Regions from separate parts of the Bacillus sp. FAU20 genome, predicted to be linked through region 2. Evidence: riboswitches for the same ligand, from Rfam matches in the RefSeq annotation. Region 2 holds a riboswitch; each other region holds the start of a gene.
The links. A riboswitch is a leader RNA that binds a small molecule or an ion and turns the genes downstream of it on or off. The one in region 2 is predicted to bind S-adenosylmethionine.
Positions count from the first base shown of each region.

Region 1 (4,992 bases), on a different contig from region 2:
GTCGGAAACAACAGCCGTTGCTGTCGGTAAACTTCCTGCACCTGGTCCATAAAACATTGTTTCTCCAACTGCTTCACCATACACATATACAGCGTTATATTCGTTTTGCACGGCCGCAAGAGGATGTGTATTTGGAAGTAAAGTCGGTTCAACTGTAACCTCTAATTTTTCACCATCTCGCTTCGCAAGACCGATTAATTTAATCGTGTATCCTAAACTCTTACTGTATTCAATATCTTCTTCTGTAATAGAAGTAATCCCTTTTACCTTCACATCTCCAAGCTCTACATTTGTAGAGAAACCAAGGGTAGCCAAAATTGTCATTTTTCTTGCTGCATCTAAACCTTCTACATCTGATGTTGGATCCGCTTCTGCAAATCCAAGTTGTTGGGCTTCTTTTAACACGTCGTTATATGCTCTCCCTTCATCTGACATTTTCGTCAAAATAAAATTAGTCGTTCCATTTACAATTCCCATTACTTTCGTAATAAGATCTGAAGAAAGTCCTTCTACGATACTGCGTAAAATTGGAATTCCCCCTGCCACACTCGCCTCATAGAATAAATCAGCCTTATTATCTTTTGCTGTCGCTAATAATTCAGCTCCATGTAATGCCATTAAGTCTTTATTTGCAGTTACAACATGCTTTCCGCTTTTTAAAGCTTGTAAAATATATGATTTTGCATCATCAATGCCACCCATCACTTCGATGACAACATCAATATTTGGATTATCTAAAATTTCATGTGCATCTTGTGTTAATAGAGTAGAAGGTACCTCTACCTCTCTCTCTTTCTCAATGTTTTGCACTAATACTTTCGTTACCTTCACTGGACAACCTACTTGGTGTATGAGTCGTTCTTGATGATCCGTAATAATACGAACCACACCACTGCCAACCGTCCCAAGACCTAATAACCCAACTTGAATTTCTTTCATAGTACTTTCCACCCCTCAAAAATTGTGTTTAGATGAAATTATATGAGTAAAAAACCTGAAAAACAATGTATTTTGAACATTCGGAAAAATAAAGGTTAATCTTTACAAGGAAAACGTTACCACGTGTTACACAATCTTTCTTTACAATATATAAGGGGTTTCTTGATACACGTAATAATTCAGCCAATTAGAGAATAATAGATTCCCATGGCTCCTCCACCGTACAAGCGGCTTCTCATTTGGATTATTATGCTTAAAATAGTTTTTCGGCACATCAATATTTAACCCTTTTTGGCGGTCCCGGTCGTATTCTTGCTTTAACGTGTCACAACTATATTCACTATGCCCAAGCGCAAACACTTGTCTTCCTCCTTGCCCAATAACAAGGTGAACACCTGCTTCCTCAGAGTTTGCTAACAGTGTTAATTCTGTCACCTCTCTAATATCACTCTCTCGTACTTCTGTATGACGAGAATGCGGGGCAAAAAACAATTCATCAAACCCTTGTAACAGTTTCACATGTTGCTCGCAAACTTCATGTTCAAACACACCGAACATTTTTTCCTTAAGAGGATACTTTGGAACGCCATAATGATAGTACAAACCAGCCTGTGCTCCCCAGCAAATATGAAGCGTAGATGTTACATTCGTTTTTGAATACTCCATAATATGTTTAAGCTCTTCCCAATAATCTACCTCTTCAAAAGCAAGGGTCTCCACTGGCGCTCCTGTAATAATAAGCCCATCAAACTTTTCATTTTCAATATCACGAAACGTTTTATAAAAGCTTGTTAAATGTTCTTGCGTTACATTACGAGATAGATGTGATTCCATATGAAGCAAATGAACATCTAATTGTAACGGTGTGTTTCCAATTAAGCGAAGTAATTGCGCCTCTGTATCTTGCTTCGTTGGCATTAAATTTAATATAGCAATTTTTAAAGCACGTATATCTTGTGTTTCTGCCCGCTCCTTCGTCATTACAAAAATATTTTCTTTTTGCAACACTTTGCGAGCCGGTAAATCTTTATCAATTATGATCGGCATGTGTTTTGCCTCCAACTAGAGCTGCTTCCAAATCTGCAATAATATCAGAAACATCTTCTATACCAACCGATAAACGAATTAAATCAGATGTAACACCAGCTAAACGCTGATCTTCAGCATTTAATTGTCTATGCGTCGTACTAGCAGGATGTATAACGCAAGTTCGTGCATCAGCTACGTGCGTTACGAGAGTTGCTAGTTTTACATTTGCGATAAATTCTTTTGCTGCTTCTAATCCGCCTTTAATACCGAAAGTTAAAACACCACTAGCACCTTTTTTCAAATACTGTTGTGCTAATGAGTAATTTTCATTACTATCTAAGCCCGGATAATTCACCCATTCAATACGTTCATGATTAGCAAGCCAATTAGCAACTGCAAGAGCATTTTCACTATGACGTTCCATTCGTAAATGCAATGTTTCTAAGCCAATATTGCTAATATATGCATTGAATGGGCTCATACAATTTCCATAATCTCTTAATAGCTGAACACGTGCTTTCACAATATACGCTGCTGCACCAAAGTTTTGAACGTAACTTACACCATGATAACTTGGATCTGGTTCAACAAGTTCAGGATACTTCCCATTTGTCCAATCAAAGTTTCCACCGTCAATTACAATACCGCCTAAGGAGCTCGCATGCCCATCGATATATTTAGTCGTAGAATGAACAATAATATTGGCCCCATGTTCAAGCGCCTGGCATAAATAAGGAGTTGCTAATGTATTATCAACGATAAAAGGTACCTCTAATTCTTTAGCAGCAGCTGAAAATTCTTTAAAATTTAAAACATTCATCGCTGGATTTCCTAACGATTCTGCATAGATAAGTTTCGTCTTGTCATTAGCAAGCGCCGTAATTTCATCTGCCGTTAAATTTGGATTAAAGAACGTAACATCAATGCCCAGTTTACGCAAACTCACTCCAAATAAATTAAACGTTCCCCCGTAAACCGTTGAAGAACAAAGTAAATGATCCCCACTACTACAAATATTTAAAACGGCGAGCATAATAGCTGCTTGCCCAGAAGCCGTTGCAACAGCTCCTACACCGCCTTCTAAATCTGATAACTTCTGCTCAAATGCGGCTAGAGTAGGGTTTCCAATACGCGTATAAATATATCCTTCTGCCTCTAAGTTAAATAGAGCTGCTAAATCATCCGAAGTATCGTATTTATACGTTGTGCTTTGATAAAGTGGTAAAACACGTGGTTCACCATTCTTTGGCGTATAGCCACCTTGCACACAAATCGTTCCTTTTCCCCATGATTCTCCCATCTCTCATTCTCCTTTCTTTTATACAAAATAAAAAACTGCCCCTTTCCTGAAAACAAGAAAGGAGCAGTTTGAAAACACGCTCTAAAGGCTCTTTCTTATCTCTCAGGATTACTACCTGCAGGATTTGGCACAATTCCGTTATACGGCTGTTGCCAAGGTTTCATCGGGCCTGTCCCTCCACCTTTTCTTGATAAGACTATGCAATTACCGTTGATTTTATAGCAATAATTTCCTAATGTCAAACAGTTTTTCTGAATGTTCTAAAATAAATGTTAACAGTTTCATATAAAGCAACAAAAGAATTATATTCCATACTAACTCGAAAAATACCTTAGAAAAAAATGATTCATGTAAAATAAACCCGAATCATCTATTTTCATTAAACAAACTGTTTTAATAGAGCGTATAATTCTTCAAAATTATGCACTTCATATGTCGGTATAATCCCACTATCATTTAATTTTCTTTCTGGATTAAACCAACAAGTATCAATTCCCGCTACATATCCACCTTTAATATCAGCGCTTAATGAATCTCCAATAATCAGCCCTTCTTCAAGTGCAAAGTTAGGAATCCGTTCAAAAACATAATCAAAATACTCTTTCATCGGCTTTTGAAAACCTGTATCTTCAGAAACAAAAACATCTTTAAACAATGAATGTAACCCTGCATTACGCAAACGTTTATCTTGCGTCTTAGAAACACCATTTGTCACTATATACAATTCATACTCCCCTTGAATTTGATTTATAAATTCAAACGCACCTTGCATAAGTTGATCTCCTTCTTCTAAGTAGCTACGATAATTATTTTCGAATAATATCCCATCTACTTCTTCTCCATACTCTTTAAACAACAGAGAGAATCGTGTATTTACAACTTCATCGCGTGATAGTTCACCTTTTTCAAAAGCATCCCAAAGACCTTTATTAACTTTTTTATAATGCGCTTCGACCTCTCTACTTAGAGGAATCCCTTTCTCTTCAAACAGCATACGTAACGCTTCTTTTTCTGCCTTGTGAAAATCTAACAATGTATCATCTACATCAAATAATAGTATTTTGTATTTTTTCATAAACCCCTCACACTCTCTTTTCTACAAAAACAAATTTACATAAATCGTATCATTCCTTCTTGTAAAGATAATAGGAGATATCTCATACTATACATGGGGGGTGAAAATATGAAAATCAGCAAAAATGAGGAAGAAATTTATCAATACATGCGAATCCATCAATTCCATACCCCATTTTCATTTCATGTCTTGCCATATGTAGAGCTGCATTCTTTTCAAACGAAAGAGATGATATGTAGCGAAGGAAATGCTCTCCCTTATCTCTATTACTTAATTTCTAGGAAAGCAAAAATATATATGAGTCATCAAAACGGGAAGGTTTCATTAATTAACTTTATTCAAGCACCATCTTTTATCGGAGAATTAGGATTAATAGGAGTAGAAAATATTACTAAATCCGTTGAAGTACTAGAAGATTGTGTATGTTTGGCACTTCCTCTTAAAGATTGTCAGCAACTTTTATTACAAGATGCAACGTTTTTACAGCACTTATGTAAATTTATTGGAGAAAAGACAATTACTCGCACTGAAAATTACGCAAAAAACTATAGTTATCCTTTTGAAAATCGATTAGCTGCTTTTATTTTATTAACAGAGCAAAATAATTGTTATATAGAAAAGCATACCGAGGCCTCGGAATATTTAAATG
Region 1 is NZ_JBVYHY010000022.1:312,982-317,973, forward strand. Features, by position in the region: gene AC0OM3_RS19885 (homoserine dehydrogenase) at 1-939, opposite strand, end outside; gene metA (homoserine O-acetyltransferase MetA) at 1,081-1,986, opposite strand; gene AC0OM3_RS19895 (bifunctional O-acetylhomoserine aminocarboxypropyltransferase/cysteine synthase) at 1,970-3,268, opposite strand; SAM riboswitch class I at 3,361-3,465, opposite strand; gene AC0OM3_RS19900 (YjjG family noncanonical pyrimidine nucleotidase) at 3,648-4,343, opposite strand; gene AC0OM3_RS19905 (transcriptional regulator YeiL) at 4,452-4,992, shown strand, end outside.
Region 1: another riboswitch for S-adenosylmethionine. It lies ahead of AC0OM3_RS19895 (bifunctional O-acetylhomoserine aminocarboxypropyltransferase/cysteine synthase); the one in region 2 lies ahead of mtnW (2,3-diketo-5-methylthiopentyl-1-phosphate enolase).

Region 2 (4,992 bases):
TTACGTACTTCTTTAATTTTCTCGAATACAAGCTCTCCAAATAAAATTGATTCCTCTTCATTCGCCTCTACTACAACTTCACCCCAAGGATCCACAATTAAAGAATGACCTGCAAACACATTATTCGGATCCTTTCCTGCTCTATTACAAGCAACAACATAACACTGATTTTCAACTGCTCTTGCTTGCAATAGCAAACGCCAATGTGCTAAACGAACTAATGGCCATTCAGCTACAACAAATAATACTTTTGCCCCTTTAACAGTATGGACACGCATCCACTCTGGAAAACGAATATCATAACAAATTGTTCCAGCGCATTCAACATCATCTAGCTTAAATTCGCCCGTACCATTACCAGCTATTAAATATTTATGTTCATCCATAAGCTGAAATAAATGTACTTTACTATATTCATTAACTAGTTCTCCTTCCTTGTTTACAACATACATTGTATTTGTAACACCTTGTTCCGTTTGCTTCGCTATGGAACCACCAACAATATGTACACCATATTGTTTCGACCATTCTTTTAACTTTTCTTTCGTTTCCAATCCATCCCTATCTGCAATTTCAGAAAGTCTTGTTAAATCATATCCTGTTGTCCATAATTCTGGTAAGACGATAACATCTGGCCTTTCCTTCATAGCTTCGCTTATTTTATTTTTAGCATTCTCAATATTTTTTTCTACATCTCCAAAAACAATATCCATTTGAATACATGCGACTTTCATTTTGTCAGCCCCATTCTTATTTTTTCTTTACAAAATACTGGAAAGATTATATCATTTGTCACTAGAATTGTAACAACTTTCAAAAGAGGTGGAAAGTATGAAATTATTTCAACCTTCTGAGATAGTAACATCATTGCCGACACAATTTTTCGCTTCACTTGTTGCAAAAGTTAACAAAGTCGTAGCAGCTGGTCACGATGTTATTAATCTAGGTCAAGGTAATCCAGATCAACCAACACCGCAGCATATCGTAAAAGCTTTACAAGATGCTGCAGAAAAGACCATTCATCATAAATATCCGCCATTTCGCGGACATGAAAGTTTAAAAGAAGCCGTGGCAACATTCTATCAACGTGAATATGATGTAGTAGTAAATCCAAAAACAGAAGTTGCTATTTTGTTTGGGGGAAAGGCTGGATTAGTAGAGTTACCAGTTTGTTTTACAAACCCTGGTGATACTATTCTCGTTCCAGATCCAGGCTATCCAGATTATTTATCAGGAGTTGCTTTAGCAAAAGCACAATTTGAAACAATGCCGCTTATTGCAGAAAATAATTTTTTACCAGATTATACGAAAATCGATGACTCTATTGCCGAGCGTGCAAAATTAATGTTTTTAAACTATCCAAATAATCCGACCGGTGCTACTGCATCAAAAGATTTTTTTGATACAACCATTAACTTTGCTAATGAACATAATATATTAGTTGTTCACGATTTTGCTTACGGCGCTATTGGATTTGATGGTCAAAAGCCCGTGAGTTTCTTACAAGCAGACGGTGCTAAAAATACAGGTATTGAAATTTACACTCTATCGAAAACTTTCAATATGGCTGGATGGCGTATCGCTTTTGCAGTAGGAAATGAAAGTGTCATTGAAACCATTAACTTATTACAAGATCATATGTATGTTAGTATTTTTGGTGCAGTTCAAGATGCTGCCCGCGAAGCACTATTAAGTTCACAGTCTTGCGTAATAGACCTTGTAAATAGTTACGAATCTCGACGAAACGCTCTTATTTCAGCTTGTCACTCAATTGGTTGGAATGTAGACATTCCAACAGGGTCATTCTTTGCATGGCTTCCTGTTCCAAAAGGATATACCTCTGAGCAATTTTCTGATATTTTACTAGAAAAAGCACATGTTGCAGTTGCTCCTGGTGTTGGATTTGGTGAGCATGGCGAAGGGTATGTCCGCGTTGGTCTCTTGCATACAGAAGATAGATTACGAGAAGCCATTAATCGAATTGATAATTTGAATTTTTTCAAAAAGTAATTGACAACATAAAAAATATCTGACAAAATTCAGTTATCTTAAAAATTTAAACATTTCTAAATACTTCTTATCAAGAGCAGGTGGAGGGACGAGCCCGACGAAACCCGGCAACCGATCTACAATTGTAGACACGGTGCTAATTCTCGCAGCATTACGCTGACAGATAAGGAGCTGGTTGTAAAAAAACCTCTCCTTAGCTGAGAGGTTTTTTTATTTAACTAGGAGGTTATAACAATGAGCGGAATTATAGCGACATATTTAATTCATGATGATTCACATCACTTAGAAAAAAAGGCGGAACAAATTGCACTCGGTTTAACAATTGGCTCTTGGACTCATTTGCCACATTTATTGCAAGAACAATTAAAGCAGCATAAAGGCAACGTCATTCATGTTGAGGAATTAGCTGAACATGAACATACCAATTCGTATTTACGTAAAAAAGTAAAACGCGGAATTATTAAAATCGAATATCCGCTATTAAACTTCAGTCCAGATTTACCAGCGATTTTAACGACTACATTTGGAAAGCTATCACTTGATGGCGAAGTAAAATTAATTGACTTAACTTTTTCAGACGAGTTAAAAAAATATTTTCCTGGTCCAAAATTCGGGATAGATGGTATTCGAAATCTTTTACAAGTGCATGATCGTCCCCTTTTAATGAGTATTTTTAAAGGAATGATTGGACGAAACATTGGGTATTTAAAAACACAATTACGCGATCAAGCAATTGGTGGTGTAGATATAGTAAAAGATGATGAAATATTATTTGAAAATGCATTAACACCACTTACGAAACGCATTGTATCCGGAAAAGAAGTTTTACAATCTGTCTACGAAACATACGGACATAAAACGTTATATGCCGTAAATTTAACAGGACGAACTTTTGATTTAAAAGAAAATGCAAAACGTGCAGTAGAAGCTGGAGCTGATATTCTATTATTTAACGCATTTGCTTACGGACTAGATGTACTACAATCACTTGCAGAAGATGATGAAATCCCAGTTCCTATTATGGCACATCCTGCTGTAAGTGGTGCTTATTCAGCATCCAAGTTATATGGAGTTTCATCTCCATTATTACTTGGAAAGCTACTACGTTATGCTGGGGCTGACTTTTCATTATTCCCATCTCCATACGGAAGTGTTGCGCTAGAAAAAGAGGAGGCTCTTGCTATCTCAAAATATTTAACTGAAGACGATGCATTTTTCAAGAAGAGCTTTTCTGTTCCGTCTGCTGGTATTCATCCTGGTTTCGTTCCCTTTATTGTACGAGATTTCGGTAAAGATGTTGTTATTAATGCTGGTGGCGGGATACACGGACATCCAAATGGAGCGCAAGGCGGGGGTAAAGCTTTCCGTACTGCAATTGATGCTACTTTGCAAAATAAACCGCTCCATGAAGTAGACGACATAAATTTGCATAGTGCACTACAAATATGGGGAAATCCCTCTCATGAGGTGAAACTATGAGTATTCAAGTATTTTGTGATTTCGATGGCACGATTACAAATAATGATAACATTATGTCCATTATGGAAAAATTCGCACCACCAGAAGCCGAAGAAGTAAAGAATAAAATTTTATCACAAGAACTATCCATTCAAGAAGGTGTTTCTCAATTATTTCAATTAATACCTACTAATCTGCACGATGATATTATTCAATTTTTAATAGAAACTGCTGAAATCCGTAGTGGTTTTCATGAATTTATACAATTCGTAAAGGAAAATAACATTTCTTTTTACGTGATATCAGGTGGAATGGATTTCTTCGTCTATCCACTCTTACAAGGAATCATTCCAAAAGAGCAAATTTATTGTAATGAAACAGACTTTTCAGCAGAGTTTATTACAGTTAAATGGCCTCATTCTTGTGATGATCATTGCCAAAATCATTGCGGATTATGTAAATCATCATTAATCCGTAAATTAAGTGATACAAATGACTTTCATATTGTAATTGGAGATTCTATTACTGATTTACAAGCCGCGAAACAAGCGGATAAAGTATTCGCTCGCGATTTTCTTATTACAAAGTGTGAAGAAAATCATATTGCTTATACACCGTTTGAAACATTTCAAGATGTGCAAGCTGAATTAAAACTTTTGTTGGAGGTGAAATTATGAAACAACTTTTTCGTCAATGGTATGACTTGAGCGAGATAAAAAAAGAATTAACAACACGAAATTGGTTCCCGGCAACAAGTGGTAATATTTCTATAAAGGTTAGTCATGAACCACTTACTTTTCTTATTACAGCAAGCGGTAAAGATAAAACAAAAACCACTCCAGATGATTTTCTATTAGTAGATCATGTAGGAGTTCCCGTTTTAGAGACTGAATTACGCCCTTCAGCAGAAACAATATTGCATACACACATTTATAACAATACGAATGCCGGGTGTGTACTTCATGTTCATACAACTGATAATAATGTCATCACAAATTTATATAGTGATGCAGTCACACTTCAAAATCAAGAAATTATTAAAGCTCTCGATATTTGGGAAGAAGGTGCAACAATTCAAATTCCTATTATTGAAAACCATGCCCATATCCCAACACTTGGAGAAAACTTCCGAAAGCATATACAAGGAGATTCGGGAGCAATATTGATTCGTAACCACGGTATTACCGTATGGGGCCGAGATAGCTTTGATGCAAAGAAGAGATTAGAAGCTTATGAGTTTCTATTCCAATTTCATATAAAACTATTATCAATTCAAGGAGGCGTTTCTAATGGCGCAAATTCGTATTCATGAAGTAAATACTCGCATTGAAAATGAAGTGGAAGTATCTAAATTTCTACAAAAGGAAGGCGTTTTATATGAGAAATGGAATATTTCTAAACTTCCTACTCATTTAAATGAAAATTATTCTTTAACAGATGAAAACAAAGCTGAAATATTAGCTGTGTTTTCAAAAGAAATTGCTGATGTTTCAGCACGCCGAGGTTATAAAGCGCATGATGTAA
Region 2 is NZ_JBVYHY010000003.1:594,509-599,500, reverse strand. Features, by position in the region: gene AC0OM3_RS03490 (carbon-nitrogen family hydrolase) at 1-734, opposite strand, end outside; gene AC0OM3_RS03485 (pyridoxal phosphate-dependent aminotransferase) at 832-2,010, shown strand; SAM riboswitch class I at 2,075-2,180, shown strand; gene mtnW (2,3-diketo-5-methylthiopentyl-1-phosphate enolase) at 2,245-3,489, shown strand; gene AC0OM3_RS03475 (2-hydroxy-3-keto-5-methylthiopentenyl-1-phosphate phosphatase) at 3,486-4,145, shown strand; gene AC0OM3_RS03470 (methylthioribulose 1-phosphate dehydratase) at 4,142-4,780, shown strand; gene AC0OM3_RS03465 (1,2-dihydroxy-3-keto-5-methylthiopentene dioxygenase) at 4,758-4,992, shown strand, end outside.

Region 3 (4,992 bases), on a different contig from region 2:
TTATTACGTCGAGGAGTTGTTATTAAATACAGAAAGTAAGTACGGTGAGTATTTAAATTTATATATGAAGGATTTTGTAATGGGGCATAATAATTTTACGGATGGATTGCTACATGACAGGGTAAGATGGATGTAAGTTGTTACTAAAAGGAAGGAGAGATCTCCTTCCTTTTAGTATTATAAGGTTAAATATTGCCCTGAAAGCAATTTCATACTTATACTTTAAGGAGAATAACAATGAAAGTTTTTTGTATCGATCAAGGGGAGTTTTTATATGAATAAATACAAGAGCTTGATTTATGAAGAAAGAAGAGCCTTAAAGGTATTTATATTATTATTCTATATTATATTCTTTTCATATGACGCTATATATTATTTTGTATATCCTGCTATGAATATTAGTGGAACAGCGGTAGGTTGGCCAGAAGGTAGTCTTGGGATAGGTGTGCCTATATTTGTAATGGCATTATTACCTATTTCTATATATCTTCAAAAAAGAGGATATGTATATTCTGTAAAATATTTATTTTTATTTGGGTACATGTTTATCAATCTTGTTAATAATTTAATGATTTATTTGCGAACGGATAGACCTTTTGAACATGGCAGTATGGTAGAAATGTTATTAATTTTATTTGCCCCAGTTTTCGTGAATAAAAAATACTTTTATTTAGTGTCCTTTAGTGTAATTGGAAAGTACGTATTTTTCACATTGCTATTACAAGATTTAAAAGTGATAATTCCACTTGTTTTATGTGTATTTTATTTCATTATTTCACATTCTTTATTAAAACGATTTAAATCTTATGTAAGAACAGTGGTTGAAATGATGAACAATATGAAAGAGACGGAAAATTTAGCTGTGATTGGGACTATGTCTACAACAATTGCCCATGAAATTCGAAATCCGTTAACAGCGTTAAAAGGATTTACGCAAATGCAAAAAGAAAGAAATCCAACTGATACGATGAGCTACGACATTATGCTACAAGAAATTGAAAGAGTCAATGGATTTGTTAGTGAATTAATGTTGTTAGGAAAACCAAAGCCAACAAATTATGAAAGGTGTAATATACGAGACATCCTTCTATATGTTGTGCATCTAATGGAAAGTTATGCAATGCAATATAGAGTTAAATGTTATTTACAAGTAGATGGGAATTTACCAACTATAAACGGTAATGATAAGCAATTAAAACAAGTGTTATTAAATATCATTAAAAATGGAATAGAATCAATGCCAGAGGGTGGAGAAATCCATATCCGTGCATATCAAAAAACGCAAGGATATTTGTGTATTTCTGTTGAAGACCAAGGATTTGGTATAGAGAATGAGAAGTTAGAAAAAATCGGCAAGGCGTTTTACACAACAAAGGAAACTGGTACAGGACTTGGATTAATGATTACATATAAAATTATTAAGGAACATCAAGGGAGTATCACAATCCAAAGTAGTATAGGAGTAGGAACAAAAGTAGAAATTTTTCTGCCGACCGTTTAATGTATTGGGAGAAAAGATTTTTCAGAAAAGTGTTCTTGTTGTGTAAATATAAACATTTTATAAAATGTTTCAAGAAGGGTTTTTTTTATAAAATACTTCGTTTATAATGGAGGAAAATATCGACATGAGATTGATTGCTCATGTAGCGGTTCAGTAGTGTTATGAAAAGATAAGAAGGGGTGCACGCGCATCCTTTTTTCTATGCAGATATTATGAAAGAGGTGGTATGATGGAATTAACATTAAATTCGACTGTATGTTTACACACGATTCAATTTCGAAAAGAGCAAAAGAATTATATTGTAAAAGATACAATTACAGGAGAAAAATATGAAATGCCGCCACTTTGGATTGATGCATTGGCAATGATGCGTGACGGTTTTTTATTGGGGGAAATTGAGGAGAAATTAAAAGAAGAGTATCCATCCGAAGAAGTGAATATGTTAGCATTCACGAAGCAACTGTTAGAACTAGAACTTGTTGAAATGGTAGATGGGGAAGAAATAGCTTGTACAAAGAAGAAAGAGAAGGATTATTTAGCTTGGTTACGTCCCCATGTTGAGCAATTCTTTCTTAATTTAAATAAAAAAAATAGAAGCAAAGGTCAATGATGATCTTTGCTTTTTTGTATAGTTTGTTTAAAAAATTACAGCGAATGCTCTTGCGAAAGCACCGTCGCTATCTTTAATTTTTAAAGGTGCTGCTGAGAAGAAGAAACGTTTCGTGTGAATGGCATCTAAGTTTGTTAAGTTTTCGATTAAATAAATATTATTCCCAAGTAGTATGTGATGAATTGGTGATGTTTCTGTCGTTACCTCATCAGGAGAAATAAAATCTAAACCGACAGATTTTACTTTTAATTGTACTAGTTCCTCGGCTAATTCTTCAGAAAGATAAAAAGCTTCTTTCTCATACGCCTCTGTATTCCATTTAGTAGATAGATTGGAATGGAAAATAACAATATCTCCTTCTCTTATATCAGCATCGTGCAGTACTTCTTTAGGTAGTTTTCGTTCTTGTACATGAGTTACATCAATAAGAATCGCTTCGCCTACAAATTGATTTAGGGGTAATTGATCGATAGTCGTTGCGCCTGAAATAAAATGCGCAGGAGCATCACAATGCGTGCCAACATGAACGACAGAATGAAAATCTGTAACTTGATAGCCTGATTCTTCAACACTTGTAACAGCTTCTAGTTGTATTTTAGGTGTTCCAGGAAATTGAGACATATTATTTTCAAATGTTTGCGATAAATCAATTACTTTCATTTTACATACCTCCAATATATGTTTTTCAAATAATAAAAAGCTCACCCTTCAATATCAAGAAAGGTGAGCTTTACATGCTAGTTGAATTTTATCTTCCAAAATGCAATGCATTTTGCAGGAATTAGCACCTATTCAGTTTGTATAAACTGAGGTTGCTGGGCTTCAAAGGGCCGGTCCCTCTGCCTCTCTTGATAAAGAAGTATTTAATTTTAAAACCGGAATTTTCCGATAGTTAAATTGTAATTCATTTCCTTTTTGCGTGCAATACAAAATAGGTATTCACCCAAATAAAGCTACGCGCATATTGTAGCTTATGTAAATAGAATGCTGCGAAGGAGTGAGTGCAGTGACAGGAAATGTATTGAATTATTATGCTGGTGGTAATACAGCTAGGGGATTTCATAATTTATATGAAGAGAATTTAAAAGGGTTAGACAGATTATTTATCTTAAAGGGTGGTCCAGGAACGGGGAAATCTTCTTTAATAAAGGCAATCGGTCGTGAATGGGTTGAAAAAGGATATGATATTGAATTTTTACATTGTTCTTCTGACAATAAATCGGTTGATGGTGTAATTATCCCAAAATTAAAAGTAGGAATTGTTGATGGGACATCACCACATGTAATTGAGCCCAAAATGCCAGGAGTTGTTGAAGAGTATATAAATTTAGGAATTGCTTGGGATTCAGATAAACTAAGGAAGCAGAAGTTAGAAATTGAAAGATTTGTTTCAGAAGCAAGCAAAGCTTTTCAGTCTGCTTACGCATGTTTTAAAGAGGCATTGCTTATACATGATGAGTGGGAGAAGATATATATTGATAATATAGATTTTAATAAAGCAAATGAATTAACCGATCAGCTAATCCAGAAATTATTTGCAGATAAAAGCGGGAGACAATCGCTTGTAAAACATCGTTTTTTAGGAGCTGCTACACCGAAAGGAGCAGTTGATTTTGTTCCTAATTTAACAGAAGGGTTACCATATCGTTATTTTATAAAAGGGCGCCCAGGCTCTGGAAAATCAACGATGCTCAAAAAGTTAGCTAGGGCAGCTGAAGAAAAAGGGTTTGAAGTTGAAGTATATCATTGCGGATTTGATCCGAATAGTCTTGATATGGTTATCGTAAGAGAATTAGGCTTTGCAATTTTTGATAGCACTGCACCACATGAATATTTTCCAAGTCGCGAGGGTGATGAAATTATTGATATGTATGCCCTTATTGTTACCCCAGGGACGGATGAGAAATATGCGAAGGAAATTCGTGATGTTTCCATTCAATATAAAGCAAAAATGAATGAGGCGATGTCTTTCTTAGCAAAAGCAAAATCGGTTCGTGATAAATTAGAACGAATTTATATTGCTGCTATGGATTTTTCAGTAGTAGATGCATATAAACAGGAGATTCAAAAAGAGTTTGAACGAATTGCTGCTACTGTAATCGAAAAGCAATAATAGAAGTTTCATTGGGCTGTCAGTAATTTCTGACAGTTTTTTTAGTATGTAGTAAAATTGATAGTGTATTGTCGAATTTCCAAGGAAATAATCAAAAAATGGAGATGTTATGAAATGAGAGAGAAAATCGAGTTGGAGTTAGAAAGAATTGAAAAAGAGAATGATGTGAAAATTTTATTTGCGGTGGAATCAGGGAGTCGTGCTTGGGGGTTTCCATCGAAAGATAGCGATTATGATGTTAGGTTTGTTTATATACATCCGGTAGAATGGTATTTATCAATTCATGACAAACGAGATGTAATTGAATATCCAATTAGTGATGATTTAGATATAAGTGGTTGGGATATTAGAAAGGCGTTGCAACTATTCGCGAAGTCGAACCCAGCTTTACTTGAGTGGATTCGATCACCAATTTTTTATTCGAAAAACTCTAATTTTCCAGAACTACTTCAACAGATGAGTGAGAAGAATTTTGATCCAAAAGCAACGATATATCATTATTTACATATGGCTTCGAAAAATTATCGTGAATTTTTGCAAGGTGAGAATGTAAAGCTGAAAAAGTACTTTTATGTATTACGTCCTATTTTAGCTTGTAAGTGGCTAGAAGAGAAAGCAACTTTACCACCTGTAGAATTTGACCGATTGATTACAGAATTATCATTAGAACGTAGCGTATTAGATGAAATTGAAAAGTTGTTAATAAAGAAAAAAGCAGGTACTGAATTAGATGTTGGATTGAAAATTAAGGTGTTGAATCAATTTTTA
Region 3 is NZ_JBVYHY010000027.1:57,280-62,271, forward strand. Features, by position in the region: gene AC0OM3_RS26025 (hypothetical protein) at 1-136, shown strand, start outside; gene AC0OM3_RS26030 (ATP-binding protein) at 275-1,501, shown strand; gene AC0OM3_RS26035 (hypothetical protein) at 1,731-2,111, shown strand; gene AC0OM3_RS26040 (cyclase family protein) at 2,139-2,771, opposite strand; SAM riboswitch class I at 2,857-2,969, opposite strand; gene AC0OM3_RS26045 (PRK06851 family protein) at 3,118-4,224, shown strand; gene AC0OM3_RS26050 (nucleotidyltransferase domain-containing protein) at 4,339-4,992, shown strand, end outside.
Region 3: another riboswitch for S-adenosylmethionine. It lies ahead of AC0OM3_RS26040 (cyclase family protein); the one in region 2 lies ahead of mtnW (2,3-diketo-5-methylthiopentyl-1-phosphate enolase).